2 regions of the Streptomyces sp. R-07 genome follow, and region 1 is predicted to be linked to the other one. Evidence: riboswitches for the same ligand, from Rfam matches in the RefSeq annotation. Region 1 holds a riboswitch; the other holds the start of a gene.
What was found. A riboswitch is a leader RNA that binds a small molecule or an ion and turns the genes downstream of it on or off. The one in region 1 is predicted to bind glycine.

Region 1 (15,060 bases):
ACCCCAGACGGCGGCGAGCTGCGCCCGGCCGGTGGTCTCGTCGCAGGAGACGTACACCAGGTCGGCGTCGGCGCGGTAGAGGTTCACACCGGCCGCACGGGCGGCGGCGACGACCTCGTCCGCCTTGCCGGGCACGCGGACGGCGAGGGTGTCGAAGTACGAGCCGTGCACGACGTCGACGCCGCCGGCGGTGAGACCCGCGGCGAGGAGGGTGGCGTACCGGTGGGTGCGCTGGGCGATCTGCTTCAGGCCGTCGGGACCGTGGTAGACGGCGTACATGCCGGCCATGACGGCGAGCAGCACCTGGGCCGTGCAGATGTTGCTGGTGGCCTTCTCGCGGCGGATGTGCTGCTCGCGGGTCTGCAGGGCCAGGCGGTAGGCGCGGTTGCCGTCGGCGTCGACGGACACGCCCACCAGGCGGCCGGGCAGGGAGCGGGCGTGCTTGTCCTGCACGGCCATGTAGCCGGCGTGCGGACCACCGAAGCCCATGGGGACGCCGAAACGCTGCGTGGTGCCGACGGCGATGTCGGCCCCGAGCTCGCCGGGCGAGGTGAGGAGCGTCAGCGCGAGGAGGTCGGCGGCGACGGTGACGATCGCGCCGAGCTCGTGCGCGGCGTCGATCAGCGGCTTGATGTCGCGGACGGCACCGGAGGCACCCGGGTACTGGAGCAGGACACCGAAGACGCCGCGCTCGGCGATCTCGGCGGGGATGCCCTCGCTCAGGTCGGCGACGACGACCTCGACACCGGTCGGCTCGGCGCGGGTCTCGATGACGGCGACGGTCTGCGGCAGGGCGTCGGCGTCGACGAGGAAGACACCGTTCTTGACCTTGCCGACACGGCGGGACAGCGCCATGGCCTCGGCGGCGGCGGTGCCCTCGTCGAGGAGGGAGGCGCCGGAGGTGGGCAGACCGGTCAGGTCGGCGACCATGGTCTGGAAGTTGAGCAGCGCCTCCAGCCGGCCCTGCGAGATCTCGGGCTGGTAGGGCGTGTAGGCCGTGTACCAGGCCGGGTTCTCCATGACGTTCCGGAGAATGACCGGCGGGGTGAAGGTCCCGTAGTAGCCGAGACCGATCATCGGGGCGAGGACCTGGTTGCGGTCGGCGAGCGTGCGCAGCTCGGCGAGGACCTCGGCCTCGGTGCGCGCGGCCGGCAGGCCCAGCGCTTCGGCGTTCTTGATCACGTCCGGCACCGCGGCGGCCGTGAGCTCGTCGAGCGAGCCGTAACCGACCTGGGCGAGCATCTTGGCCCGGGCCTCGGCGTCGGGCCCGATGTGCCGCTGCTCGAACGGGATGCCCTGTTCGAGCTCGGAGAGCGGAGTGCGGTTGGCGGTCATGTACGGAGGCCTCCTGGTCGTCACGACCTGCGAGGGGCACCACGGCGCGGGTACCCGGACGGCCTCCCCCTCTGTCATCTCAACCTGAGAGTTTCACCGGCACGCCTCGCGGCACGCCGACTTTCACCGTCGGTGAGAGCGGAATGCCGTCAGGCATCCCGCTCTGCTTTCCAGAGTGACCTCGTCCGCGCGGTACAGGGGCCTGAGAGATTCCGGGGAGGATTTGCTCCTTCGGCGCCCACCGGAAGATTTCTCCGGGGGACTCTCCCGCACGGGGTCGACAGCCACAACCAGCCTACCAGCGAGGTTGCGGCTCCCATCGCTCAAGTGGCCGACATCCCAGTTGTGCACTTTCGTAGGGGTGTAGAGCAGTTGCGACCAGTTGGAGGGACCGTGCAGACCGATATCGATCCGCGCAGCCTGATCGGCCGCAAGGCGTTCGACCGGAACGGCCACAAGATCGGAACCGTGGACGAGGTGTACCTGGACGACGCGACCGGCATCCCCGAGTGGGCCGCGGTCCGCACGGGCCTGTTCAGCCGGGACGCCTTCGTCCCCCTGGAGCCGAGCGACCTGCTCGACGACGGCCTCCACATCCCGTACGAGCGGGCCCTGATCAAGGACGCCCCCGACTTCGGCGTGGGCCGCCATCTCTCCCCCGAACAGGAACTCCAGCTCTACCGCCACTACAGCCTCGCCCTCCCGCCCCCGCCCACGGACACCCCGGACAAGAACTTCGGCCGCCTGGCAGGCCAGGACGGCGCCTGAGAGCCCCACAGGACGAAGCGGCGACGGAAAAAGGCCCGCACCACCGTGCACGCGGCCGCACGGGCGGTGCGGGTCACGCCGCCGCGTCCCTCCGCACCAGCGGCAACGGCTCCGACGGCTCCAGCTCCGGGTCGTCCACGGAGAACGTCCGCACCCGCCCGGGCCCGGACCACGGCTCCTCGAACCGCACCGTGACCCGCCCGACCCCGCTCCCCTGGACCCACCCGGCCCCGTACACCGCGTGCCGTACGTCGTTCCCGGGCGACCAGTGCCGCTCCACGGGAGCGTGGTCCTCGGCCTCGACGACCTCCTCGACCGCGGCCGAGGCCCCCGCCTCCGTAACGGCCTCCGCGACGGCATCGGCGTCGGCCACCGCCTGAGCGAACAGATCCTCCTGCGTGTAGTCCGCGAGCCCGCTCACGCCCACCCCCAGCAGCCGCACGCCCCCGGTCGTGTCCACGGCCTCCAGGAGCCGCCCTGCGGCCTCCCGTACGACGCCCGGGTCGTCCGTCGGCCCCCGCAGCGTCTCGGACCGGGTGAGCGTCGAGAAGTCGTACCGGCGCACCTTGAGGACGATGGTCCGCCCCGAGTGCCCCGAGGCCCGCAGCCGCCCCACGCACCGCTCAGCGAGCCGTTCGACCTCGAACCGGATCCGTACCCGGTCGTGCAGGTCGACGTCGAAGGTGTCCTCGACCGACACGGACTTGGCGTCCCGCTCGGCCACCACGGGCCGGTCGTCGTACCCCTGGGCCATCCGGTACAGGGACGCCCCGTGCGCCCGCCCCAGGAGCCGTACGAGCTCGTCCTCGCCCGCCTCCGCGAGGTCGGAGACGGTGGTCATCCCGGCGCGCCGCAGGTGCTCCCCGGTGGCCGGCCCGACCCCGGGCAGGATCCGTACGGAGCGCGGCCCGAGCAGCTCCCGCTCGGTCCCGGGCTCGATGAGGACCAGGCCGTCGGGCTTGGCCTCCTCGGAGGCGATCTTCGCGATCATCTTGGACCCGGCGAGCCCGACGGACCCGGTGAGCCCGGTCGTCGCGAGGATGTCGACCCGCAGCCGCTCCCCCGCGGCCCGCGCGCTCGCGCCGTCGTCGGCGACACCGCCGGCCTCGAGGTCCACGAAGGCCTCGTCGAGGCTGAGGGGCTCCACGAGAGGGGAGAGCCGCCGGAGCAGCTCCATGACCTGATCGCTGATCGAGCGGTAGAAGGCGAAGCGGGGCACGAGATAGGCCGCGTTCGGCGCGAGCCGCCGCGCCTGGCCCATCGGCATGGCCGAGTGCACCCCGAAGCGGCGGGCCTCGTAGGAGGCGGTCGCGACCACGCCGCGCGGCCCGAGACCGCCGACGACCACGGGTTTCCCGCGCAGGCTGGGCTTCGACGCCTGCTCGGCGGCGGCGAAGAAGGCATCCATGTCGAGATGCAGGATCGTGGGCGCGGCTCTCACGTTTCCGATGCTGCCCTACGCCACCGACAACGCCCCCGCGGAACGCCCGGGAATCCCGGGCGAACCCCGGCGGACGCCCTCAGACCGCCTTGTCGCGCCGCCGCCGCGCCAGCTCGTCGCCCGGGTTGTGCCGGACCAGCGTCTCGCCGGTGTCGACGCGCTCCCCGTGGAGCTGCGAGAGCGCGGCCTCGACGTCACGCCAGACCACTCCGACGGCGATGCCGAAGACGCCCTGCCCGCCCTGGAGGAGGTCGACGACCTCGTCGGGCGAGGAGCACTCGTACACCGTGGCCCCGTCGCTCATGAGCGTCATCCGCTCCAGGTCCCGGAAGCCCCGGGCGCGCAGGTGCTGCACCGCGGCCCGGATGTTCTGGAGGGCGACCCCGGTGTCGAGGAACCGCTTGACGATCTTCAGCACGACGACGTCGCGGAAGCTGTACAGCCGCTGCGTCCCCGACCCGTACGCGGGCCGCACGCTCGGCTCCACGAGCCCGGTGCGTGCCCAGTAGTCCAGCTGTCGATAGGTGATTCCGGCGGCCGCACAGGCCGTCGGTCCGCGGTAGCCGATCACCGCGTCGGCGGCACCGGTGTCCGTCCCGAAGTCGCCCACACTGCCGTGAAGCGGATACGGACCGTTCTCCCCGGACACGCGCCCGAGCGAGCTTCCCGCCGTACCGTCCGCGCTGCTCATCACGCCGACCCTCCGTCCTTGACCTGCCCACACGAAGGTAGGCAGTCACCAGGGGTGCGTCAACGATCGCCACACTCGGCACGCCGAGTGATAATCACCCTGAGAGTGGTTTCGCGTGTCTCTCTCCGGGGAAAGGCTACTCGAATGCTCTGACGGCACCCCGCGAACGGCCTCCGGCCGCACCGCTCCGCCTCACTGGCTGTTGGTCCCGAAGTCCTCCGGTGAGATCTGGTCGAGGAACTCGCGGAACTTCTCCACCTCGTCCTCCTGCTCGTCCGGAATCGCGATGCCGGCGTCGTCCAGCACACCGTCGCTGCCGAAGATCGGCGTCCCGGTCCGCAGGGCCAGCGCTATCGCGTCCGACGGCCGCGCGCTCACCTCGACGCCGCTGGCGAAGACCAGCTCGGCGTAGAAGACCCCGTCACGAAGATCCGTGATGCGGACCTCGGTGAGCTCCTGCCCCACGGCCTCCAGCACGTCCTTGAACAGGTCGTGCGTCAGCGGCCGCGGAGGGGCCATCCCCTGCTGGGCGAAGGCGATCGCGGTCGCCTCCCCCGGTCCGATCCAGATGGGGAGGTACCGATCGCCTCCCACTTCACGCAGGAGCACGATCGGCTGGTTGGAGGGCATTTCCACCCGGACACCCACAACGTCGAGCTCGTTCACACAGCAACCCTAGGACGTGCCCGACCGGTTTGGATAGTCGGGCCCCTCCCTGGCCGCTTATCGGCTCACTGGAGATGGATCCCCAGAGCCGTCTGGACGAGGGCCGCGTGCAGCCGCACCGACTGTGCGGCGAGCTCCTGCGCGGTGGCCTCCGCATGGGCTCTGGTCTGCGGGTTACGGTGCCGGCGCAGCGGCGCGACCACCTGCTCGATCAGCCCGGCCTCCCGGTCGGCGGCCGCCTTGACGGCCCGCAGGTGCCGGGGTTCCAGACCGAATCTCCCCAGATCCGCGACAAGTCTGGCGACGGTGACGGTCTCGGGGTCGTAGCCGCCGCCCTCCCGCTCGGCGATCAGGCCGTACGACTCCCACTCGACGAGCTCGGCCTCGGTCACCTCCGCGGCGGCGATCAGCTCGGCCCGTCCGAGCCGCGCCGCGGTCGGCGCCTCCGCCTCGTCCTGCTCCCAGGGCCCTTCGAGCAGGTCCTTCCGGCGTCCGGGCGCCGGGAGCTTGATCTGCTCACCCCTGGCCAGGGCGTCGAGGTGTTCGCGGATGACCTTCAGCGGAAGGTAGTGGTCCCGCTGCATCCGCAGGATGCGGGCGAGCCGCTCCACGTCCTGCGGGCTGAACTTCCGGTATCCGGAGGCCGTCCGACGGGGCTCTACCAGCCCCTCGGCCTCCAGGAACCGGATCTTGGAGATCGTCACTTCGGGAAATTCGTCGCGCAGCTGGTTCAGCACCGTGCCGATGCTGACCAGCCGGTCGCCCGCGGTGGCGGTGCCGGTTCCGGCACCGCCCGTCGGTGTTCGCAGCATGGACCTTCCCTGAAGGGGCTTCCCCGAGGCGTCACACGCCTCGCTGGCTCGAGTAGAAGACCAGCCGGTACTTGCCGATCTGCACCTCGTCGCCGTTGGACAGGACGACCGAGTCGATCGGCTCACGGTTGACGTACGTGCCGTTGAGGCTGCCGACGTCGGCGACGGTGAAGCTGCCGTCCTGCGCCCGCCGGAACTCGACATGCCGCCGGGAGACCGTGAAGTCGTCCAGGAAGATGTCGCTCTGCGGGTGCCGGCCGGCCGTCGTCAGCTCGCCGTCGAGCAGGAACCGGCTGCCCGAGTTCGGACCCCGGCGCACCACGAGGAGCGCGGAACCCGAAGGGAGCGCCTCCACGGCGGCGAGCGCCTCGGGAGACAGCGACGGAAGGGCGGTCTGGCCTGTGACCTCGGCCTCGTACGCCTCCAGCCCCGAGATGGAGATCGTCGACGTCGTCTCCGACGCGCGCTCGGGGGCGGCCCCGCCCCGCAGCGGCGTGCCGCAGTGGGAGCAGAAGCGGCTGTCGGCCGTGTTGCGGTGACCGCACCTCGTACACACCGGCATGGACGCATCCTCCTGCCGCGGCTGCCCCGCGGAGGTCTGTGTCGCGTACGGGTCGGACGCAAACCCTCCACCCGTACCTGAGGTTGATGGTTCTCCGAAACCTATGCGGGCGGCCCCGGCGGGGTCAACAGAAGACGCGCCCTGTGTGCCCGGAATGTCACCGCCCCGGCCGTCGACCTCGTCGCGGAAGAGCGGGCGTTCGCCGCCCTGCTCCTCGCTCTGGGCGTGGCGCGGCGCGGCGTGCCTGGCGTTGCCGCCGTCCTCACGTGCGCTCTTGCCGAACAACTTCGCAAACAACTTCACGGGCGATTCCCCTTGACCGAAACAGACCCGCCCGTGGGGCAGGACGAACCGAGATCCTTCACACCTGCCGACCCGGACACCTTCACAACGTCCGTATCCTCCGGACAGTTTCCACCACGCACCACCGTTGTGGTGCGCCGACCCCCCGCAACGTCTTGCCCTTGTCGCGGGACCCCCCTCGTCCCTCTCACTGGGACGACGACTGAGCGTAGTCAGGCCGCTTCGCGGGTCGCAAGGCGTCGACGACGATCTTCGCCGACCGCTCCACCGTGGCTGTGGCCTGCTCCTTCTCCAGGGTCTGCACGACACCGCCGGGGATGTTGAGCGCGGGCTCGAGATCCTCCGGCTTGCCGATGACCTTGAAGACGTACGGAGCGGCCACCTTCGTTCCATCGATCCGCATGTCATCACCGCTACCGGTGAAATAACTGTCCGCCACCACCCGGACGCCGTTGACCTGGATCGCCTCGGCGCCGGCCGCACGCAGCTCCTGGATGGCGTCGAGCAGCATGTCCGACTCGACGGCCCCGGTGGTGTCCCCGACGGTGAGGGTGATGCCGGGCCCCTCCGCGGCGACGGTGCCGGCCAGGATGCCGAGCTGCCGCTCCTTCTCCTGGGTCTGCTTGCGCGCCTCCTCGGCCTGGTCCGAGCTGGACTCCAGCTCGGAGCGCTGCTTCTCCAGGCGGGCCTTCTCGTCCTCCAGGCGCTGGGTGCGGTCGTCGAGTTCGTCGAGGATCCGTACGAGGTCCTCCTGGCGGGCCCCGCGCAGCGCGCTGTTCTCGCTCGTCGAGGAGACCTGGATGGCCAGGCCCAGACCGAGGACGAACAGCAGCAGCGCGACGACGAGTTGGGCCCGGGTCACCCGCGGCGGCCACAGGGCGGAGGCGAGCCGGCGCCGCCCGCTCGGCTCGGCCGCGACGGGCGCCTGCGGCACCGGAGCGACCGGAACGTCCTCACGCGGCTCGTCGGAGGGCGCGACCTGAGACTTCGCGACCTCGGGCTCCACGCTCCGAGGCGTCCCGGATTCAGGCTTCTCGGCCTTGGACTGATCTGCCTCGGGCCGCTCGGGCCGCTCGGGCCGCTCGGGCCGCTCCGGCTGCTCGGGCTGCTCGGGGTTCTGAGGGTTCTCGCTCATCGGCCTCACGCCCGGAAGACGTGACGCCGGATGGCGGCCGCGTTGGAGAAGATGCGGATGCCGAGCACGACGACCACACCGGTCGACAGCTGCGCGCCCACGCCCAGCTTGTCCCCGAGGAAGACGATCAGCGCGGCCACGACCACGTTGGAGAGGAACGAGACCACGAAGACCTTGTCGACGAAGATCCCGTCGAGCATGGCCCGCAGACCACCGAAGACCGCGTCGAGGGCGGCGACCACGGCGATCGGAAGATAGGGCTCGACCACCGCCGGAACCTCGGGGCGGACCAACAGTCCGACCACGACTCCGACGATCAGGCCCAGTACGGCGATCACGATGTGCCCTTCCCTGTGTCGGCCGTGGCCCGACCGGAGGGCGTCGCCACCCCGGCCCCCCTCGGCTCTGCGGTACGTACGGTCAGGCTCGGCGCGGCCGGCAGGCGCACGTCGCCCTCGGCCGAGATCCTGCTCCTGATCCCGAAGTTCTCCACCAGCGCGTGCAGGTACTGCCCGTCGGCGCTGTCCTGGAACGCGGTGCTCAGCCGCTGCCCGTCCCCGATGGCGAGGACGGTGTACGGCGGCACCAGCGGCTTGTTGTCGACCAGTATGGCGTCGCCGGCGGCCCTGATCGCGGACAGCGATGTCAGCCGCTGCCCGTTGATCGCGACGGCCTCGGCACCCGACTCCCACAGCCCGTTGATCACCCGCTGCATGTCCCGGTCACGGACCCGGCCCGTGTCGGAGAAGCCGGTGCTCTCCCGTGGTCCGCCGCCACCGGTGTCGGTGCCCTTGGCGTCGTCGACGACGAGCTTCACACCGGGGCCGTGCACGGGTGTCGCGCCCGAGAGCAGCGCCACGAGCTCGGCCTGGTCGCCGCCGTGCTGCTGCAGAGCCTGACGCTGGCGCGACCCGACCTCGGTCCGGATCCGCTCGACGTCCTCCTCCAGCTGGTCGGCGGTGGACGTCTCCTTCTCGATCCGGTCGATCAGGTCCTGCCGCTCCTTGGCGACGACCGGCGCGGAGATCCGGGCCTCGGCCGCACCGACGGTCACCACGACGGCGGCGAGCAGCAGACCCGCGGCGACACCCAGTTTGGCCCGCAGGCTACGGGGCAGCCCACCGCCCTCGGCCGCTCGCCGCGCAGTCGCCTCGGCGTAGCCGTCGTCGAGCGCGTGGTCGATCACGTTGTTCAGCAGCGACATCGACGCGTCCGGACGCGGCGGCGGTGATCCGGTGCTCCGAACGGGGGGCTGCTGCGACATGCCGCACATCGTCGCACGTCGCACGGCCTACCGCCGAATGGCCCCTCCGTACGGACGGGAGGCACCCCAGGGGCACCTCCCGTCCGAACCGCCCGAACCGTCAGCGACCTGCGCTGTCGACCACCTCGGCCCACTCGTCGAGCAGGGCCTGCGCGGAGGCGTCGTCGGGGCCCTCCGCCCACAGATGGGTGACGGCCTCGGCGGGGTCGGGCAGCACCATCACCCACCGCCCGTCGGCCTCGACCACCCGGACTCCGTCGGTGGTGTCCACGGACCGGCTGCCGGCCGCCTCCACCACCCGACGCATCACCAGTCCCTTCACGGCCCACGGGGTCGCGATGTCCTTCTTCAGGACGTGCGCCCGCGGGATCCGGGCGTCGATCTGGCTCAGCGTGAGCTGTGTCCGCGCCACGAGGCCGATGAGCCGCACGAAGGCGGCGGCCCCGTCGAAGACACTGCTGAACTCGGGCACGATGAACCCGCCGCGCCCGTCACCGCCGAAGATCGTCGACTCCTCGCGGCCGACCCGCGTGAGGTCGTCGGGCGAGGTGGTCGTCCACTCCACCTGGGTGCCGTGGTACGCGGCGACCTGCTCGGCGATACGGGTCGTGGTGACCGGCAGCGCGACCCGCCCGGACCGCCGCTCGGCCGCCACCAGGTCCAGCATGACCAGGAGGGCCCGGTCGTCCTCGATGATCCGCCCCCGCTCGTCCACGAGCGAGAGCCGCTCACCGACCGGGTCGAAGCGCACCCCGAACGCGGCCCGCGCCGAGGCCACGATCTCCCCGAGCCGCACGAGCCCGGCCCGCCGGCTCTCGGCCGACTCGGTGGGCCGCGACTCGTCGAGCCCCGGGTTGATCGTCAGCGAGTCGACCTGGAGCCGCCCGAGCAGACTGGGCAGTACGAGCCCGGCGCTGCCGTTGGAGGCGTCGACGACGACCTTCAGTCCGGCTTCCGCGATCCCGGTGGTGTCGACGTTCCGCAGCAGCGAGCCGGTGTACGAGTCGAAGACGCTCGCCGGGAAGGAGAGATCGCCGATCTCACCGGGGAACGCCCGCCGGTACTCCTGGCGCGCGAACACCCGGTCGAGCTTGCGCTGCCCGCCCTGCGAGAGGTCCGCCCCCCGTTCGTCGAAGAACATGATGTCCACGGAGTCGGGCACCCCGGGCGAGGTCCGCACCATGATCCCGCCGGCGCTTCCCCGCGCGGTCTGCTGCCGCGCCACCGGCAGCGGTACGTTCTCCAGGTCCCGTACGTCGATGGCGCTGGCCTGCAGCGCGGAGATCACCGCCCGCTTCAGCGCCCGGGCGCCCCGGGAGTGATCGCGCGCGGTGGTGACGGTCGACCCCTTCTTGAGGGTCGTCGCGTACGCCCCCGCGAGCCGTACGGCCAGCTCGGGCGTGATCTCCACGTTCAGGATGCCGGAGACCCCGCGCGCCCCGAAGAGATGGGCCTGCCCTCGGGACTCCCAGATGACCGAGGTGTTGACGAAGGCGCCGGCCTCGATCGTCTTGAAGGGGTAGACGCGCACGTTCCCCTGCACGATCGATTCTTCCCCGATGAGGCACTCGTCCCCGATGACGGCTCCGTCCTCGATCCGGGCGGCCCGCATGATGTCGGTGTTCTTCCCGATCACACAGCCCCGCAGATTGCACTGCTGCCCGATGTAGACGTTGTCGTGGATGACCGCCTTGTGCAGGAAGGCACCGGTCTTCACGACCACGTTCGAGCCGATGACGGTGTGCTCACGGATCTCGGCGCCCGCCTCGACCTTGGCGTAGTCACCGATGTAGAGCGGCCCTCTGAGGACGGCGTCGGGGTGCACCTCGGCACCTTCCGAGACCCACACCCCGGGCGAGATCTCGAAGCCGTCGATGTCGACCTGGACCTTGCCCTCCAGGACGTCGGCCTGAGCCTTCACATAGCTCTCGTGGGTGCCGACGTCCTCCCAGTAGCCCTCGGCGACATAGCCGAAGATCGGCTTGCCCTCCTTCATGAGCTGCGGGAAGACATCACCCGACCAGTCGACCGGAACATCCGCTTCGACGTAGTCGAAGACCTCGGGCTCCATCACGTAGATACCCGTGTTCACGGTGTCCGAGAAGACCTGCCCCCAGGTGGGTTTCTCCAGGAAGCGCTCGACCTTGCCCTCTTCGTCGACGATCGTGATCCCGAATTCCAGCGGATTGGGCACCCGGGTCAGGCAGACCGTGACGAGGGCGCCCTTCTCCTTGTGGAAAGCGATGAGATCGGAGAGGTCGAAATCGGTGAGCGCGTCTCCCGAGATCACGAGAAAGGCGTCGTCCTTCAACGCTTCCTCGGCGTTCTTCACACTTCCCGCTGTACCGAGCGGTTTCTCCTCGTTGGCATACGTGAGCTCCATACCGAGCTCTTCGCCGTCACCGAAATAGTTCCTGACGAGAGAGGCGAGGAACTGCACGGTGACGACGGTCTCGTTGAGACCGTGCCTCTTGAGCAGTCGTAGGACGTGCTCCATGATCGGCCGGTTCACCACCGGCAACAGAGGCTTGGGCATGCTCGAGGTCATGGGGCGAAGTCGGGTTCCTTCGCCACCGGCCATCACGACGGCCTTCATGTCGGAAGCGTCCTCCTTGAAGAGACGACGGTCCTGCCGACTTCACCTGTCCGCTCAGGGGCCCTGGGACGTCCTCTGTTGTTGCCGGCGACGCTGCTCGACACAGGACAGACGGGCTCAATCGGCCGCGGTATCCGCCTTCACGAGTCGACGGACCTGGACCACGTAGAGGATCCCTGCCCACCAATACAGAGTTGTACCCCATCCGGCGAAGGCCCACCCGAAAACTTCAGCGAGTGACGAGAGCCAGCCCGTTCCGTCACTGAGAAGCAGCAACGGGAACGCGTACATCAGGTTGAAAGTCGCAGCTTTCCCGAGGAAGTTCACCTGCGGCGGCGGGTAGCCGTGCCGGCGGAGGATTCCCACCATGACGAGCAGCATGGCCTCGCGCGCCAGGAGCGCGGCGGTCAGCCACAGCGGCAGGATCTCCCGCCAGGTGAGGCCCACGAGAGTGGACAGGATGTACAGACGGTCGGCAGCGGGATCGAGCAGCCGGCCGAGGTTGCTGATCTGGTTCCAGCGCCGCGCGAGTTTGCCGTCGAGATAGTCGCTGACGCCGCTGAGCATCAGGACGAGAAGCGCCCAGCCATCGCTGTTGGGCCCTCCGAACTCCGGACGGAGAATCAGCCACAGAAACAGCGGCACGCCGGCGAGGCGCGCCATGCTGAGAATGTTGGGGATGGTGAGGACCCGGTCGGTCTGAACGCGAGTCTCCTGGACCTCCACCCGGGGGCCTCCTGCTGGGACGGTGCCGACATTGCCCCCCGACCTTACCCTCAGCCACCACGCCCGGGCGCACAGGGTCCCCTCCCGCTCCGGAACGCAAAAATGCCTCAACCCCCGGACAGAGTCCGGGGGTTGAGGCTAAAAATTGTTCGGCGGCGTCCTACTCTCCCACAGGGTCCCCCCTGCAGTACCATCGGCGCTGAAAGGCTTAGCTTCCGGGTTCGGAATGTAACCGGGCGTTTCCCTAACGCTATGACCACCGAAACTCTATGAAGATATGAACCGCCGCACCACCCGAAAGGGGGGCGTGTTCGTTACTTCAGAACTAACACAGTGGACGCGAGCAACTGAGGACAAGCCCTCGGCCTATTAGTACCGGTCAGCTCCACCCATTACTGGGCTTCCACATCCGGCCTATCAACCCAGTCGTCTACTGGGAGCCTTACCCTCTCAAGGAGGTGGGAATACTCATCTCGAAGCAGGCTTCCCGCTTAGATGCTTTCAGCGGTTATCCCTCCCGAACGTAGCCAACCAGCCATGCCCTTGGCAGGACAACTGGCACACCAGAGGTTCGTCCGTCCCGGTCCTCTCGTACTAGGGACAGCCCTTCTCAATATTCCTGCGCGCGCAGCGGATAGGGACCGAACTGTCTCACGACGTTCTAAACCCAGCTCGCGTACCGCTTTAATGGGCGAACAGCCCAACCCTTGGGACCGACTCCAGCCCCAGGATGCGACGAGCCGACATCGAGGTGCCAAACCATCCCGTCGATATGGACTCTTGGGGAAGATCAGCCTGTTATCCCCGGGGTACCTTTTATCCGTTGAGCGACGGCGCTTCCACAAGCCACCGCCGGATCACTAGTCCCGACTTTCGTCCCTGCTCGACCCGTCGGTCTCACAGTCAAGCTCCCTTGTGCACTTACACTCAACACCTGATTGCCAACCAGGCTGAGGGAACCTTTGGGCGCCTCCGTTACCCTTTGGGAGGCAACCGCCCCAGTTAAACTACCCATCAGACACTGTCCCTGATCCGGATCACGGACCGAGGTTAGACATCCAGCACGACCAGAGTGGTATTTCAACGGCGACTCCACCATGACTGGCGTCACGGCTTCAAAGTCTCCCACCTATCCTACACAAGCCGAACCGAACACCAATATCAAACTGTAGTAAAGGTCCCGGGGTCTTTCCGTCCTGCTGCGCGAAACGAGCATCTTTACTCGTAGTGCAATTTCACCGGGCCTATGGTTGAGACAGTCGAGAAGTCGTTACGCCATTCGTGCAGGTCGGAACTTACCCGACAAGGAATTTCGCTACCTTAGGATGGTTATAGTTACCACCGCCGTTTACTGGCGCTTAAGTTCTCAGCTTCGCCACACCGAAATGTGACTAACCGGTCCCCTTAACGTTCCAGCACCGGGCAGGCGTCAGTCCGTATACATCGCCTTACGGCTTCGCACGGACCTGTGTTTTTAGTAAACAGTCGCTTCTCGCTGGTCTCTGCGGCCACCCCCAGCTCAGGAGGAAAACTCCATCACCAGACGTGGCCCCCCTTCTCCCGAAGTTACGGGGGCATTTTGCCGAGTTCCTTAACCATAGTTCACCCGAACGCCTCGGTATTCTCTACCTGACCACCTGAGTCGGTTTAGGGTACGGGCCGCCATGAAACTCGCTAGAGGCTTTTCTCGACAGCATAGGATCATCCACTTCACCACAATCGGCTCGGCATCAGGTCTCAGGCTTCATGTGTGACGGATTTGCCTATCACACGCCCTACACCCTTACCCCGGGACAACCACCGCCCGGGCTGGACTACCTTCCTGCGTCACCCCATCGCTTACCTACTACCACCTTGGGTCGACGGCTCCACCACTCCCCTTTGCCCGAAGGCTCCGGGGCGGCTTCACGGCCTTAGCATTAATGGGCTCGATATTGGGCGTTTCAAAGCGGGTACCGGAATATCAACCGGTTGTCCATCGACTACGCCTGTCGGCCTCGCCTTAGGTCCCGACTTACCCTGGGCAGATCAGCTTGACCCAGGAACCCTTAGTCAATCGGCGCACACGTTTCTCACGTGTGTATCGCTACTCATGCCTGCATTCTCACTCGTGAACCGTCCACAACTCGCTTCCGCGGCTGCTTCACCCGGCACACGACGCTCCCCTACCCATCACAGCGGGCGTTGGCCCTATTGCTGCAATGACACGACTTCGGCGGTACGCTTGAGCCCCGCTACATTGTCGGCGCGGAATCACTTGACCAGTGAGCTATTACGCACTCTTTCAAGGGTGGCTGCTTCTAAGCCAACCTCCTGGTTGTCTCTGCGACTCCACATCCTTTCCCACTTAGCGTACGCTTAGGGGCCTTAGTCGATGCTCTGGGCTGTTTCCCTCTCGACCATGGAGCTTATCCCCCACAGTCTCACTGCCGTGCTCTCACTTACCGGCATTCGGAGTTTGGCTAAGGTCAGTAACCCGGTAGGGCCCATCGCCTATCCAGTGCTCTACCTCCGGCAAGAAACACACGACGCTGCACCTAAATGCATTTCGGGGAGAACCAGCTATCACGGAGTTTGATTGGCCTTTCACCCCTAACCACAGGTCATCCCCCAGGTTTTCAACCCTGGTGGGTTCGGTCCTCCACGAAGTCTTACCTCCGCTTCAACCTGCCCATGGCTAGATCACTCCGCTTCGGGTCTTGAGCGTGCTACTGAATCGCCCTATTCGGACTCGCTTTCGCTACGGCTTCCCCACACGGGT
Region 2 (15,060 bases), 4.6 Mb from region 1:
CGGCGGCGACGTCGGGGTCCAGCTCGTGGAGGGGAGTGTTCAGAAGCGACATGAATCGATCCCTAGGGGGTCTCGGGCCCGGTCTCAGTTCCCGGCGGAGAACGCGGCGTACTCGTCGACGGTGAGCAGGTCGTCCGGCTCACCCGCGACGCGCACCTTGAACAGCCAGCCACCCTCGAACGGAGCCGTGTTCACCAGGGACGGGTCGTCCACCACGTCCTGGTTGGCCTCGACGACCTCGCCCGTGACGGGGGAGTAGAGGTCGCTCACCGACTTCGTCGACTCCAGCTCGCCGCAGGTCTCGCCCGCGGTGACGGTGTCGCCGACCTCGGGGAGCTGGGCGAAGACGACGTCACCGAGCGCGTTGGCCGCGAACTCCGTGATGCCGACGGTCGAGACGCCGTCCACGGCGTCCGACAGCCACTCGTGCTCCTTGGTGTAGCGCAGCTGCTGGGGGTTGCTCATGACCTGATTCTCCTGGATCGGGGGAGTACTGATGAACGTGGGTCTTGCGGGGTGAGACGCGAGGTGAGACGACTGCGTCACTTCTGGCGCTTGTAGAACGGCAGGGCGACGACCTCGTAGGGCTCGTGGGTGCCGCGGATGTCCACACCTACACCCTGGGTGCCGGGCGCGGCGTGCGCCGCGTCCACGTACGCCATCGCGATCGGCTTTCCGAGGGTCGGGGACGGGGCGCCGGAGGTGACCTCGCCGATGACCTCGCCGTCCTTGACGACCTGGAAGCCGGCGCGCGGGACCCGGCGGCCCTCGGCGACCAGGCCGACGAGCTTGCGCGGCGGGGCGGTCTCGGCGCGCTCGGCGGCCTTCTCCAGCGCCTCGCGGCCGACGAAGCGGCCCTCGTTGCTCGTCTTCTCGAACTTCACGACCCGGCCCAGGCCCGCGTCGAAGGGGGTGAGGGCGGTGGTCAGCTCGTGGCCGTACAGCGGCATGCCCGCCTCCAGGCGGAGCGTGTCACGGCAGGACAGGCCGCAGGGGATCAGGCCGACGCCCTCGCCCGCCTCGGTCAGCGCCCGCCAGACGCCCTCGGCGTGCTCGGGCTTCAGGAACAGCTCGAAGCCGTCCTCGCCGGTGTAGCCGGTGCGGGCGATCAGCGCCGGCACGCCCGCGACCGTGCCGGGCAGGCCGGCGTAGTACTTCAGGCCGTCCAGGTCGGCGTCGGTGATCGACTTCAGGATGCCGGGGGACTCCGGGCCCTGGACCGCGATCAGGGCGTACGCGTCACGGTCGTCGCGCACCTCGGCGTCGAAGCCCTCGGAGCGGGCGACGAGCGCGTCCAGGACGATCTGGGCGTTGGAGGCGTTGGCGACGACCATGTACTCCGTCTCGCCGAGGCGGTAGACGATCAGGTCGTCGAGGATGCCGCCGTCCTCCTGGCAGATCATCGTGTAGCGGGCGCGGCCGTTGCCCACGGTCGAGATGTTGCCGACCAGGGCGTGGTCGAGGAGCTCCACGGCCTGCGGGCCGGTGACCGTGATCTCGCCCATGTGCGAGAGGTCGAAGAGACCGGCGCGGGTGCGGACGGCGTTGTGCTCGTCGCGCTCGCTGCCGTACCGCAGCGGCATGTCCCAGCCGGCGAAGTCGGTCATGGTCGCGCCCAGCGAACGATGCAGGGCATCGAGGGCGGTCAGGCGGGGGGCAGTGCTCATGGGGTGGCTCCCGGGTCCCAAGGGCGTGATCGGTGACGAAAACACATGACGGGCGAGGACGTCCTCCCCATCTGTCATGGAACCTGAGAGGTTCACCGAGAGCATCTCGTCACCGAGAGATCGGCTTGCACCTTGGGTGGGGACACGACACGGTGTCCCGCTTTTCAGATCTGCCTCATCCGCGCGGTACGGGGCCTGAGAGATTCAAGGGAGGGTCTTGCTCCTTCGGCGCCCGGACGCGCTCGGCGGTCCGGAACTCTCCCGCGCGGATTCGAGCGGCCGGTATGCGATTGTGCGGCGACTGTGCGCGCCTGGCGCGCACATCATCGCACGCGGTGTCGGCCGGGCAAATCACTTGTGCCGCATTACCGTTTCTTTACACTTCGTGGGCAAGGGTCTCCTCAGGTCTCCTGAGACCCGACAGGGGGAGAGCGATGAGGATCCAGCACACCGGCGCATACGCGACGAGTACCGGCATACCGACCCAGCGGGCCCGCGCCCGGAGCCGCCGCCGAGGCCGCCTCCTGCGGGACCTGCGCGAGCGCGGCGGCCGCGGCCCCCGCGCCCTCACCTTCGCCGCCGGCGACCTCGTCGTCGTCTCCGGGCTGCCCGGCAGCGGCAAGTCCACCCTCATGAAGCGCGCCGCCGAGGGCAGCGGCATCGACTCCCAGGACGCCCGCGAGCGCTGGGAGGCCCGCATGCCCCGCCTCCTGCCGTACGCCGTCTACCGCCCCCTCGTCCGGATCGCGCACTACGCGGGACTGCGCCGCGCCCTGCGCTCCGGCGCCAGCGTGATCGTCCACGACTGCGGCACCCAGTCCTGGGTGCGGGGCTGGCTCGCCCGCGAGGCGCGGCGGCGCGGCCGCGCCCTGCACCTGCTCCTCCTCGACGTCGCCCCGGACACCGCGAGGGCCGGCCAGCACGCCCGGGGCCGGGGCGTCTCCGCGTACGCCTTCGCACGGCACCGGCGGGCCGTCGGCCGGCTCCTGAGGGCCGCCGAGTCGGGCAGCCTGCCGCACGGCTGCGCCTCGGCGACCCTCCTCGACCGGGACGCGGCCGACTCCCTGCGGAGGATCGGCTTCCGCCAGGCGGCCTGAGGGACGGTTCCAGGAGGTGGGGGCGTCCCATACCCGTCCCGGGACGCCCGTACCCTTCCCTTTTGGCCACGGCGGCGCCGGGGCGGCGTTAGGGTGCTGCCGGGCGGCCGGTGCGGCAGGCCGTGCGAGAAGGGGAAACGGGACCGTGGACGTGACGTGGCCGGGCAACGAGCTCGAAGAGGTCCTCGCCGCCTCACTCGGCAACCCCGAGGCGGGCGGCCGGCTGGTCGAGGTGCTGGGCCGCAGCCCCGTCTGGGTGCCCCTGCCCAACGGCGGCGGCCCCGACAGCCCCGGCCTGGACCTCGCCACCCTGGAGATCGACGGCGCGGCGTACGTCCCCGTCTTCAGCTCCGAGCAGCAGTTCCTCGCCTGCGTCGGCGACCACATGTCCTTCACCGTCGCCCCCGCCCGTGACTTCGCCCGCGGCCTGCCCCCGCAGCTCGGCATCGCCGTGAACCCCGGCGGAACCGTCGGCGTCCCGCTGCCCCCGCCCGCCGTCGCCGAGCTCTGCCGCGCCGGCCGCACCCCGCTCGACGGCCCCGCCAGCGGCGGCCGCGTCCGGCTCTTCGAGCCCGACTGGCAGGACGACCCGGTCGACTTCCTCGCCGCCGCCTCCGCCGAGTTCGAGGCCACCGGAGTCGTCGCCACCGCCCGCCGCGCCCTCGCCAGCGTCGAGGGCACCGAACCGGCCCTCTTCATCGGCGTCCAGCTCTCCCACTGGGAGGGAGCCGACCGCACCGCGCCCCTGGACGCCCTCGGCCGCGCCCTCGGCCGGGTCGAGGTCGCCTGGCCGGTCAACCTGATCCTGCTCGACATGGCGCAGGACCCGGTCGGCGACTGGATGCTGGAGCGGGTACGCCCCTTCTACCAGCGCGCCGCCGTGTGACGGCCCCCTGTTTAAGCTGAACTGACTCGATCGCTGGACAGACGTACGTGGTGGACGGAAGAGGGGCGGGACCCAGGGTGAGCGCGTCAGGCACCGCTGCGACCGGAGGACGGGTCGAGCACATGCTGCGCCAGGTGGCACCCGGACGCTACGACGCGTACGAGCAGTTGCTGCACGCCCTCGCTGACGGCGAGCTCTGGATGCTGCTCTGGCAGGGCGCCCCCGGCTCGCCCGACGCCCAGTACGGGAACATGGAGGTCGACGGCTTCGGCTACGCGCCCTGCGTCACCTCCGCCCAGGAGCTCGCCGCCTCCGGCTGGAACCGCGCCCACGAGCTCGTCACCGGCCGCGAGATGGCCCGGGCCCTCTACCCCGACCGCTGGGGCGTCTGGCTCAATCCGCACGCCCCCGGCGGCGGCCTCGGCATCCCCTGGGCCGACCTGCGCCGGATCGCCACCGGTCTCGACCGGATGCCCGCCGGGCCGCTGCGCGTCACCGAGCCCGCCCTGGAGATCCCGCAGTTCTACGCCCTGCTCACGCAGAACGCGCACCGCACACCGGCCGTCCGGGCGCTGCGCCGCGGCTGGGTGCAGCCGGCGCTCGGCTCCCCGTACCTCGCCATCGGTCTCGACCTGTACGACACGTCCGCGGCGGCCGTCGACAACGTCCGCTCGATGATGCGGCAGTCGATCGGCGCCGTACCCGACGGGCTGCCCGTCTCGACGGTCGCGCTCTCCGACGCGTACGACCCGGTGGCCCTGTGGCTGCGGGCGAACGCGCGGCCCTTCTACGACCGCGAGGCGCACGCCGGACGCGGATCCGCCTCCGTACCGGGGTACGGATACCCCCCGGCGACTCCGTCCGGATACTGAGACGTCCCTCGTGTCCCAGTTGTCGGCAAAGGCCTCCGGAGTCCGCTCCGGAGGCCTTCGTTCACCCCAATTCGACACCTCACGACACCTGTTGAGCGACATGTCCGATTGCGCGGAAGAGGGACCCGGTTGGTCCGCTCAGGTGATCACGACGTCCGGATAACGGAAGTCGCAGCACCGCATCACGTTTGAGCAAACATTCACCTTCAGGTCTGGCGGGTGATCACAAGCGCATTGAAGACTCCCCGGAACACAGGACGTTCGACTCCTTTCGAGCCGATGTCCAGCAGGTTGTTCCACCGAGCCGCTACCCGCGGCGGGCAAGGGCCGGCTACCGGCGGCCGAGAGGGGTCCTCACCACGATGACGGCACCACTGCACGAGAAGAGTGCGGGCGAGGCGACCGCCACCGTCGACGGCGCGCCCGACGCTCCCGGCACTCCGGACAACTCCGGCGCCACCGGCAAGGCGATCGAGGGGCGCTCGCCCTGGAAGATCGCCTGGACCCGGCTCAAGCGCGACAAGCTGGCCCTCGCGGGCGCCTTCGTCGTCGTCTTCCTGATCCTCGTCGCGATCTTCGCGCCGGTCATCGTCGGCCTCCTCGGCCACCCGCCGGACGAGTTCCACGAGGACCAGATCGACCCGCTGTTCGGCACCCCGATCGGCTCCTGGGGCGGTGCGAACGGCGACTTCCTGTTCGGCGTCGAGCCCGTCAACGGCCGTGACGTCTTCAGCCGGATCGTCTACGGCGCCCGGATCTCGCTGCTCGTCGCCTTCCTGGCGGCGGTCTTCGCGGTCTTCCTCGGCACGATCCTCGGGATCATCGCGGGCTACTTCGGTGGCTGGATCGACGCGGCCCTCAGCCGGATCATGGACGTCATGCTGGCGTTCCCGCAGCTGCTCTTCACGATCGCCCTGGTCTCGGTGCTGCCGAACGAGTTCCTCGGCCTGGACGGATCGGGCGTGCGCATCGCCGCGCTGGTCGTGGTGATCGGCTTCTTCGGCTGGCCGTACGTCGGCCGCATCGTCCGGGGCCAGACGCTCTCGCTGCGCAACCGCGAGTACGTCGAGGCCGCCCAGAGCCTGGGCGCCGGCCGCCTCTACATCCTGCGCCGCGAGCTGCTGCCGAACCTGATCGCCCCGATCATGGTCTACGCGACTCTCATGATCCCCACCAACATCCTCACCGAAGCGGCGCTCAGCTTCCTCGGCGCGGGTGTGAAGCCTCCCACCGCTTCCTGGGGCCAGATGCTGTCGACGGCCATCACCACCTACGAGGCGGACCCCCTGTTCATGGTGATCCCCGGCCTCGCGATCTTCATCACCGTTCTGGCGTTCAACCTCTTCGGCGACGGCGTGCGTGACGCGCTCGACCCGAAGGGCTCCCGCTGACCGTTCGCCGACGACACGCAAGACCCGCCCCTGCCGCTGGCGACAGGAGGCCCACCCCAAATCGGCGGACCGCCGTAACGGCCGCCACTATCCCGGAGGTTGCTGGACCCATGCTGAAGAGCTCTCAGCGCAGAATCGCCGCGGGCGCGCTGCTTGCGGCGGCCACGATGGTCGCTGCCACCGCCTGTGGCGGCGGCAACGACAACGGTGGCGGCAAGGGCAACGCGGGCGCGGCCGGCTTCAACGCCGCCGTGAACAAGGTTGCCAACGCCTCCGACAAGAAGGGCGGCGAGCTGAAGTTCATCGGCTCGCAGGAGGCCGACTCGTGGGACCCGCAGCGCGGCTACTACGGCTTCGTGTGGGACTTCCAGCGCTACTACACGCGCCAGCTGGTCAGCTTCAAGTCCGAGCCGGGCGCCGCCTCCACCGAGCTGGTCCCCGACCTCGCCACGGACGCCGGCAAGGTCTCGGCCGACGGCCTCACCTACACGTTCACGCTGAAGGACGGCGTGAAGTGGGAGGACGGCAAGCCGATCACCTCCAAGGACATCAAGTACGGCATCGAGCGCATCTGGGCGCAGGACGTCATCTCCGGCGGCCCGATCTACCTCCAGCAGGTCCTCGACCCCAAGGGCGAGTACAAGGGCCCGTACAAGGACACCACGGCGGACAAGCTCGGTCTGAAGGCGATCGAGACCCCGGACGACAAGACCATCATCTTCAAGCTGCCGGTCGCCAACGGTGACTTCCTGCAGATGCTGGCCATGCCTGCCGCCTCCCCGGTCCGCCAGGACAAGGACACCAAGGCCAAGTACGGCCTGAACGTGTTCTCCTCCGGCCCGTACAAGTGGCAGTCGTACACGCCGAACAAGTCCATGAAGCTCGTCCGCAACACCAACTGGGACGCCAAGTCGGACAACATCCGCAAGGCGCTGCCGGACACCATCAGCGTCACGTTCACCACGAACGCCGACGACATGGACAACCGTCTGGTCGAGGGCGAGTACGACCTCGACATCAACGCGACCGGTGTCGGTGCCGCCGCCCGCCAGAAGGTGCTCCAGCAGCACAAGGGCAACGTCGACAACCCGCAGACGGGCTTCATCCGCTACGCGGTCTTCCCGCAGACGGTGATCCCCAACATCGAGTGCCGCAAGGCCATCATCTACGCGGCCGACTCGAAGTCCCTCCAGACCGCCCGTGGTGGCCCGCAGGCCGGTGGCGACATCGCCTCCAACATGCTGCCGCCGGCGATCAAGGGTGCCGACCCGAAGGCCGACCCGTACGGCAAGCTCGCCGGCGCCGCGGACCTGACCAAGGCCAAGGACGCGCTGAAGAAGTGCGGCAAGCCGAACGGCTTCAAGACCACGATCGCGGTCCGCAACAACAAGAAGATCGAGATCGCGACCGCCGAGTCCCTCCAGCAGTCGCTGAAGGCCGTCGGCATCGACGCCCAGATCGACCAGTTCGACGGCGCCCAGACCTCCGGCATCATCGGTTCGCCGAAGGTGGTCAAGGAGAAGGGCTACGGCATCATCATCATGGGCTGGGGCGCCGACTTCCCGACCGGTCAGGGCTTCCTCCAGCCGCTGGTCGACGGCCGCTTCATCCTGCAGAGCGGTAACAACAACTTCTCCGAGCTGAACGACAAGGCCGTCAACGGCCTGTTCGACCAGGCGCTGAAGGAGACCGACCCGGTCAAGGCCGGCGAGCTCTACAAGCAGATCAACACGAAGGTGTCGGAGGCCGCGGTCTACCTGCCCTTCACCCACGAGAAGAACATCATCTGGCGCAGCTCCCGGCTGACCAACGTCTACACGGCGGACGCCTACAACGGCCGCTACGACTACGCGTCGCTCGGCGTCGTCAAGTAATCCGACCCGCTACACCGGCGCACCACCCGCCGCCAGGTCCGAAGGGCAGGTGATGGCCGTTGGCGGTGGCCGGGGAACCCGATCGGGTTCCCCGGCCACCGGCCGGCCGACCGCATGCTTGCATACATAGTCCGACGGCTCTTCGCAGTCGTCGTGATGCTGCTCGTCGTCACTCTGGTGACGCTCAGCATCTTCTTCCTCATCCCCAAGATGACCGGCAGCGATCCTGCCGCGATGTTCGTCGGCAAGCAGGCGGATCCGGCTTCCATCGAGGCCATCCGGCAGAAGCTGGGCCTGGACGAGCCGATCCTGGTGCAGTTCTGGCACTTCGTCTCCGGCATCTTCGTCGGCCGGGACTACACCGGCGGCGGCGACACGATCCACTGTGCCGCGCCCTGCTTCGGCTACTCGTTCCGTACCGAGCAGGACGTCTGGACCATGCTGGTCGACGCCTTCCCGGTCACCCTGTCCATGGTCATCGGCGCCGCCGTGCTGTGGCTGGTCCTGGGCGTGTCCACGGGTGTGGTCTCCGCGCTCAAGCGGGGCACGATCATCGACCGCGCGGCGATGATCACCGCGCTCGCCGGTGTCTCGCTGCCCATCTTCTTCACCGCCATGCTGGCGATGCTCGTCTTCCGCACCCAGCTCAAGTGGGTCGACGCCTCGTACGTGCCGATCACCGAGTCCTTCGGCGGCTGGTTCGGCGGACTGCTCCTGCCCTGGGTCACCCTCGCCTTCCTGTACGCGGCGATGTACGCGCGGCTCACCCGCGCCACCATGCTGGAGGTCCTCGGCGAGGACTACATCCGCACCGCGCGGGCCAAGGGTCTGCCGGAGCCGGTCGTGCTCGGCAAGCACGCCATGCGCTCCACCATGACCCCCATCCTGACCATCTTCGGCATGGACCTCGGCGCCCTCATCGGCGGCGCGATCCTGACCGAGACCGCGTTCAGCCTCCACGGCCTCGGCGGCCTCGCCATCAAGGGCGTGAGCGAGCGTGACCTGCCACTGATCCTGGCCGTCACCCTCATCACCGCCGCCTGCGTCGTCATCGCGAACCTCGTGGTGGACCTGCTGTACGCGGTGATCGACCCCCGAGTGAGGCTCGCATGACGGACAAGCTGACGAAGACCGGCGCGGCGGTGGGAGAGCCCGTCGACACCGGGAAGTCCGCCCCCTCCGACGCCTTCCTCGACGTGCGCGACCTGAAGATCCACTTCCCGACCGACGACGGTCTGGTCAAGTCGGTCGACGGTCTCAGCTTCCAGCTGGAGAAGGGCAAGACCCTCGGCATCGTGGGCGAGTCCGGCTCCGGCAAGTCGGTCACCTCGCTCGGCATCATGGGCCTCCACACCGTCGGCCAGTACGGCCGGCAGAAGGCGAAGATCTCCGGCGAGATCTGGCTGAACGGCCGCGAGCTCCTCACGGCGGACCCCGACGAGGTCCGCCGGATGCGCGGCCGCGAGATGGCGATGATCTTCCAGGACCCGCTGTCCGCGATGCACCCGTACTACTCGGTCGGCAACCAGATCGTGGAGGCGTACCGCGTCCACAACGACGTCGACAAGAAGACGGCGAAGAAGCGGGCCATCGAACTCCTCGACCGGGTCGGCATCCCCGAGCCCGCCAAGCGGTTCGAGAACTACCCGCACGAGTTCTCCGGCGGCATGCGCCAGCGCGCGATGATCGCCATGGCGCTCGTCAACAACCCCGAACTGCTCATCGCCGACGAGCCCACCACGGCGCTCGACGTCACCGTGCAGGCGCAGATCCTCGATCTGATGCGGGACCTCCAGAAGGAGTTCGGCTCCGCGGTCGTCATCATCACCCACGACCTCGGCGTCGTCGCCGAGCTCGCCGACGACATCCTCGTCATGTACGGCGGACGCTGCGTCGAGCGCGGCCCGGCCGAGTCCGTCTTCTACGAGCCGCAGCACCCCTACACCTGGGGCCTGCTCGGCTCGATGCCGAGGATCGACCGCGAGCAGACCGAGCGGCTCATCCCGGTCAAGGGCAACCCGCCCAGCCTCATCAACGTCCCCAGCGGCTGCGCCTTCAACCCGCGCTGCCCGTACGCGGACGTCCCCAAGGGCGGCATCACGCGCACCCAGCGCCCGGAGCTGACGCTCGTCGGAGAGCGTCACCACTCCGCCTGCCACATGCCGCAGGAGGAGCGGACCCGCATCTGGAACGAAGAGATTGCGCCGAAACTGTGAGCGACAACATGGAACCTCTGCTCAAGGTCACCGGCCTGCAGAAGCACTTCCCCATCCGGAAGGGCCTGCTCCAGCGTCAGACCGGTGCGGTCAAGGCGGTCGACGGACTGGATTTCGAGGTCTACCCCGGTGAGACCCTCGGCGTCGTCGGCGAGTCCGGCTGCGGCAAGTCCACGATGGGCCGGCTGATCACGCGTCTGCTCGAACCCACCGGCGGCAAGATCGAGTTCCAGGGCACGGACATCTCGCACCTCGGCGTGTCGGGCATGCGCCCGCTGCGCCGGGACGTCCAGATGATCTTCCAGGACCCGTACGGCTCGCTGAACCCGCGCCACACGGTCGGCTCGATCGTCTCGGCCCCCTTCAAGCTCCAGGGCGTCGAGCCCGAGGGCGGCGTGAAGAAGGAGGTCCAGCGGCTGCTGGGCCTGGTCGGCCTGAACCCCGAGCACTACAACCGCTACCCGCACGAGTTCTCCGGCGGCCAGCGCCAGCGCATCGGCATCGCCCGCGCCCTGGCCCTCAAGCCGAAGCTCGTCGTCGCGGACGAGCCGGTCTCGGCCCTGGACGTCTCCATCCAGGCGCAGGTGGTCAACCTCCTGGACGACCTCCAGGACGAGCTCGGCCTCACCTACGTGTTCATCGCGCACGACCTCTCGGTCGTCCGGCACGTCTCGGACCGCATCGCGGTGATGTACCTCGGCAAGATCGTCGAGCTGGCGGACCGCAAGTCCCTGTACGAGAACCCGATGCACCCGTACACCCGGGCCCTGATGTCCGCGGTGCCGGTCCCCGACCCGCGCCGCCGGGGAGTCAAGAGCGAGCGCATCCTGCTCAAGGGCGACGTCCCGTCCCCGATCGCCCCGCCGCCGGGCTGCCGCTTCCACACCCGCTGCTGGAAGGCCACGGACGTCTGCCGCACCCAGGAGCCGCCGCTCCTGGAGCTCCGCCCGGGCCAGCGCGTGGCCTGCCACCACCCGGAGAACGCGGACGGCGTGACGGTCCCGGAGGCCCGCCAGTCGGTGGACGTCACGATCACGAAGAAGCCGGATCCGTCGGAGCCGGAGCCGGAGCCGGAGCCGGAGCCGGTGGCGAAGACCGAGGCACCGGAGACCGAGGCCGAGGCTGACGTGAAGGCCGGCGTGAAGGGCGAGGCCGAGGCTGAAGCGAAGGCCGAGGCGACGGCTGACGTGAAGGCCGACGTGAAGGCCGACGCGGAGGACGACGCGTCCGGGGAGTGAGCCCCGGGGGTGACCCCGAGGGGGCCCTCGAGAGAGACCCCGAGGGAGACCGGGAGGCCCCTGTCGCCGCACGGCGACAGGGGCCTCCCCGCGTCCGGGGGCGGGCGGGACAACCGGGACAATGGGGCCGTGCTCCACGAATTGTTCACCCCCTCCGTCCAACACGCCCTCGATCTCGTCGGCATCTTCGTCTTCGCCATCTCCGGCGCCCTCCTCGCCGTCCGCAAGAACTTCGACGTCTTCGGCATCGCCGTCCTCGCCGAGGTCACCGCCCTCGGCGGAGGTCTCTTCCGCGACCTGATCATCGGCGCCGTGCCCCCCGCCGCCTTCACGGATCTCGGCTACTTCCTGATGCCACTGATCGCGACGGCCCTCGTCTTCTTCCTCCACCCGCAGGTCGAGCGCACCCAGACCGCCGTCAACGTGTTCGACGCGGCCGGCCTGGGGCTCTTCTGCGTGACGGGGACGACGAAGGCGTACGACTACGGCCTCGGCCTCACCTCCTCCGCAGTGCTCGGTCTCGCGACGGCCGTCGGCGGCGGTGTGCTGCGGGACGTGCTCGCCAACGAGGTGCCGTCGCTGCTGCGCTGGGACCGGGACCTGTACGCCGTCCCGGCGATCGTGGGCGCGACGATGGTCGTGCTGTGCATCCGGTTCGACATGCTCAACGCGTTCACGAGCGGCGCCGCCGTCCTCACGGCCTTCGCGCTCCGGCTCCTCGCGATGCGCTACCACTGGCGCGCGCCCCGCGCCTGGAACCGCCGCTCCTCCGCCCGCGAGGAGCCCGAAAAAGCTACCGCTCAGTAGCTACCCTGCGGTACCGTCGGAAACATGAGCACGAGCACCGAGACCAGCGTCGCGCCCCACGAGTTCGACCGCGACACCGCCGTCGCCCTCCGGGAGCCCGGTGTCTACGACGCCGACCTCTCCGCCGGCTGGACGATCATCCACGCCGTCAACGGCGGCTACCTCCTCGCCCTGCTCGGCCGCGCCCTCGGCGACCACCTCCCGCACCCGGATCCGTTCACGATCTCGGCGCACTACCTCACGCCCTCCGTGCCGGGCCCCGCAGTGATCCGGACGGAGACCGTCCGCACCGGCCGGACCCTCTCCACCGGTCAGGCCTCGCTCTTCCAGTACGCCGAGGACGGCACCGAGGTCGAGCGCATCCGCGTCCTCGCCTCGTACGGAGACCTCGACGCCCTCCCCGACGACGTCCGCACCTCCGCGACGCCCCCGGCGATGGCCCCGATCGAGAACTGCTTCAGCGCCGCCGACAACCCGGCCCCGAGGATCCCCGGCTCCTCCGCGATCGCCGACCGGCTCGACCTCCGGCTCGACCCGGCCTGCGTGGGCTGGGCGATCGGCGCCCCCTCCGGCAAGGGCGAGATGCGCGCCTGGTTCGGTCTGGCCGACGGCCGCGAGCCCGACGCCCTGTCCCTGCTCCTCGCGGTCGACGCCCTGCCGCCGACCTCCTTCGAGCTGGGCCTGAAGGGCTGGACCCCGACCGTGGAGCTCACCACCCACGTCCGCTGCCGCCCGGCCCCGGGCCCGCTGCGGATCTCGATCACCACCCGGAACCTGGCCGGCGGCTTCCTGGAGGAGGACGCCGAGGTCTGGGACAGCGCGGACCGCCTGGTAGCCCAGTCCCGCCAACTGGCCCGCGCCCCACGCCCCTGACCCCGCGGGTGCGGGCCCCGTGTGGGCCCGCGCCCTGCCCGTGTGGGCAATCGTCCCTCCCCCAGGCTTCGTCCGGGGGACCCCCAGGGGCGATGGGGGTCCCGCCTGCTCGAGCGAAGCCGAGAGCTTGGGGGAGGGTGGGCCCACGGGACGGCGCCCCCAGCGGCGCCTCGGCGTTCCGCGCCTGGACCCGCACCACGCGCGCGCCGCACAAAGGGGTGCGGGTCAGGGCGCGGAAGCCTCTGGCGCCGACAAGGGCGCCGTCCGTGGTGCCCACCCGTTCCGCCCCAGCGGAACGACTGCCCACAACGGCGAGGCGGAGGCGCGGCCCACGACGAGCGCCGGCGAGCGCGTCGCCCGCGACGGGCGGAGGCTCAAGCCCCCGCGGCCGAGAACCGCCCCGGTCCGCGGCGTATAAGGGCCGGGCGCCGGGCCCGCGTACCCGGGCTCGTAGAATCGACCCACCATGGCTTACCTCGACCACGCCGCGACCACGCCCATGCTGCCCGAGGCGATCGAGGCGATGACCGCCCACCTCGCCGTCACGGGCAACGCCTCCTCCCTGCACGCCGCCGGACGGCGGGCCCGGCGGACCGTCGAGGAGGGGCGCGAGACGCTCGCCGCCTCGCTCGGCGCGCGGCCGAGCGAGGTCGTCTTCACCTCCGGCGGCACGGAGGCCGACAACCTCGCCGTGAAGGGCCTGTACTGGGCCCGGCGCGACGCCGACCCCCGCCGCACCCGCGTCCTGGCCAGCCCGGTCGAGCACCACGCCGTCCTCGACGCCGTGGACTGGCTCGCCACGCACGAGGGCGCCACCGTCGAGTACCTGCCCGTCGACCGCCACGGCCGCGTCCACCCCGAGGCCCTGCGCGAGGCGATCGCCCGCGACCCCGATTCCGTCGCCCTGGCCACCGTCATGTGGGCCAACAACGAGATCGGCACGATCATGCCGGTCCGTGAACTCGCCGACGTCGCCGCCGAGTTCGGCGTCCCCCTGCACGCCGACGCCGTCCAGGCCGTCGGCCAGGTCCCGGTCGACTTCGCCGCCTCCGGACTCGCCGCGATGACCGTCTCCGGCCACAAGATCGGCGGCCCCTACGGCATCGGCGCCCTGCTCCTGGGGCGCGAGCACACCCCCGTTCCCGTCCTGCACGGCGGCGGGCAGGAGCGGCACGTCCGCTCCGGCACCCTCGACGTGCCGGCCGTCGCCGCCTTCGCCGTCGCCGCCCGGCTGGCCACCGAAGGACGCGAGGAGTTCGCCCGCGAGGTCGGCGCCCTGCGCGACGAACTCGTCACCGCCGTCCGTACGGCCGTCCCCGACGCGATCCTCGGCGGCGACCCGGTCGAGCGGCTCCCCGCCAACGCCCACTTCACCTTCCCCGGCTGCGAGGGCGACTCCCTGCTCCTGCTGCTCGACGCGGCCGGCATCGCCTGCTCCACGGGCTCCGCGTGCACCGCCGGCATCGCCCAGCCCAGCCACGTCCTGCTCGCCACCGGCACCGACCCGGACCTGGCCCGGGGCACCCTCCGCTTCTCCCTCGGCCACACCTCCACGAAGGAGGACGTCGCGGCGGTCGCCGGGGCGATCGGCCCGGCCGTCGAGCGCGCGAGGACCGCGGGCCTCAGCTGAGCTTCGTCCGCTCCCGCCGTACGAGCCCCATGTACCGGTCCCAGTCCCAGTGCGGACCGGGATCGGTGTGGTCGGTGCCCTCGACCTCGACGTGCCCGATGATGTGCTCCCGGTCCACGGGTATCCCGTACCGGGCGCATATGTCGGCGGTGAGCCGCGCCGAACCCTCGTACATCGCCGCCGTGAAGTCCTGCGGCCGGTCGACGAAGCCCTCGTGCTCGATGCCGATGCTCCGCTCGTTCATGTCGCGGTTCCCGGCGTGGAAGGCGACGTCGAGCTCGCGGATCATCTGCGCCACGTGACCGTCCTTGCGGACCACGTAGTGCGCGGCGGCCCCGTGCCCCGGGTCCTTGAAGACCTTCAGGGCGCTCGCGTAGCTGCCCTGGACGACATGGATCACGACCCGGTCGATCGTGTAGTCGTCCGGCCGGTCGGCCCGCCGCCAGTTCGCCCGCGCCGCCGACGTCCACTCGGCGCCCTTGTGGTCCAGCTCCCCCTCGGCCCGCTTC

Region 2: another riboswitch for glycine. It lies ahead of gcvT (glycine cleavage system aminomethyltransferase GcvT); the one in region 1 lies ahead of gcvP (aminomethyl-transferring glycine dehydrogenase).

Annotation. Positions count from the first base shown of each region.
Region 1 covers NZ_CP183978.1:1,044,643-1,059,702, forward strand. Annotated here, with positions in the region: gene gcvP (aminomethyl-transferring glycine dehydrogenase) at 1-1,335, opposite strand, end outside; glycine riboswitch at 1,516-1,615, opposite strand; gene ACN9M0_RS04835 (PRC-barrel domain-containing protein) at 1,729-2,103, shown strand; gene ACN9M0_RS04840 (DNA polymerase IV) at 2,177-3,544, opposite strand; gene ACN9M0_RS04845 (MerR family transcriptional regulator) at 3,624-4,235, opposite strand; gene ACN9M0_RS04850 (bifunctional nuclease family protein) at 4,428-4,901, opposite strand; gene ACN9M0_RS04855 (MerR family transcriptional regulator) at 4,967-5,713, opposite strand; gene ACN9M0_RS04860 (FHA domain-containing protein) at 5,745-6,686, opposite strand; gene ACN9M0_RS04865 (DUF881 domain-containing protein) at 6,766-7,713, opposite strand; gene ACN9M0_RS04870 (small basic family protein) at 7,719-8,051, opposite strand; gene ACN9M0_RS04875 (DUF881 domain-containing protein) at 8,048-8,977, opposite strand; gene ACN9M0_RS04880 (mannose-1-phosphate guanyltransferase) at 9,078-11,573, opposite strand; gene ACN9M0_RS04885 (CDP-alcohol phosphatidyltransferase family protein) at 11,691-12,299, opposite strand; rRNA gene rrf (5S ribosomal RNA) at 12,447-12,563, opposite strand; rRNA gene ACN9M0_RS04895 (23S ribosomal RNA) at 12,649-15,060, opposite strand, start outside.
Region 2 covers NZ_CP183978.1:5,608,272-5,623,331, forward strand. Annotated here, with positions in the region: gene glyA (serine hydroxymethyltransferase) at 1-52, opposite strand, end outside; gene gcvH (glycine cleavage system protein GcvH) at 85-465, opposite strand; gene gcvT (glycine cleavage system aminomethyltransferase GcvT) at 543-1,667, opposite strand; glycine riboswitch at 1,729-1,840, opposite strand; glycine riboswitch at 1,842-1,941, opposite strand; gene ACN9M0_RS25895 (AAA family ATPase) at 2,102-2,764, shown strand; gene ACN9M0_RS25900 (enhanced serine sensitivity protein SseB) at 2,910-3,650, shown strand; gene ACN9M0_RS25905 (enhanced serine sensitivity protein SseB C-terminal domain-containing protein) at 3,728-4,522, shown strand; gene ACN9M0_RS25910 (ABC transporter permease) at 4,885-5,913, shown strand; gene ACN9M0_RS25915 (ABC transporter substrate-binding protein) at 6,024-7,787, shown strand; gene ACN9M0_RS25920 (ABC transporter permease) at 7,902-8,900, shown strand; gene ACN9M0_RS25925 (ABC transporter ATP-binding protein) at 8,897-10,003, shown strand; gene ACN9M0_RS25930 (ABC transporter ATP-binding protein) at 10,012-11,241, shown strand; gene ACN9M0_RS25935 (trimeric intracellular cation channel family protein) at 11,371-12,048, shown strand; gene ACN9M0_RS25940 (thioesterase family protein) at 12,073-12,921, shown strand; gene ACN9M0_RS25945 (cysteine desulfurase family protein) at 13,388-14,551, shown strand; gene ACN9M0_RS25950 (N-acetylmuramoyl-L-alanine amidase) at 14,544-15,060, opposite strand, start outside.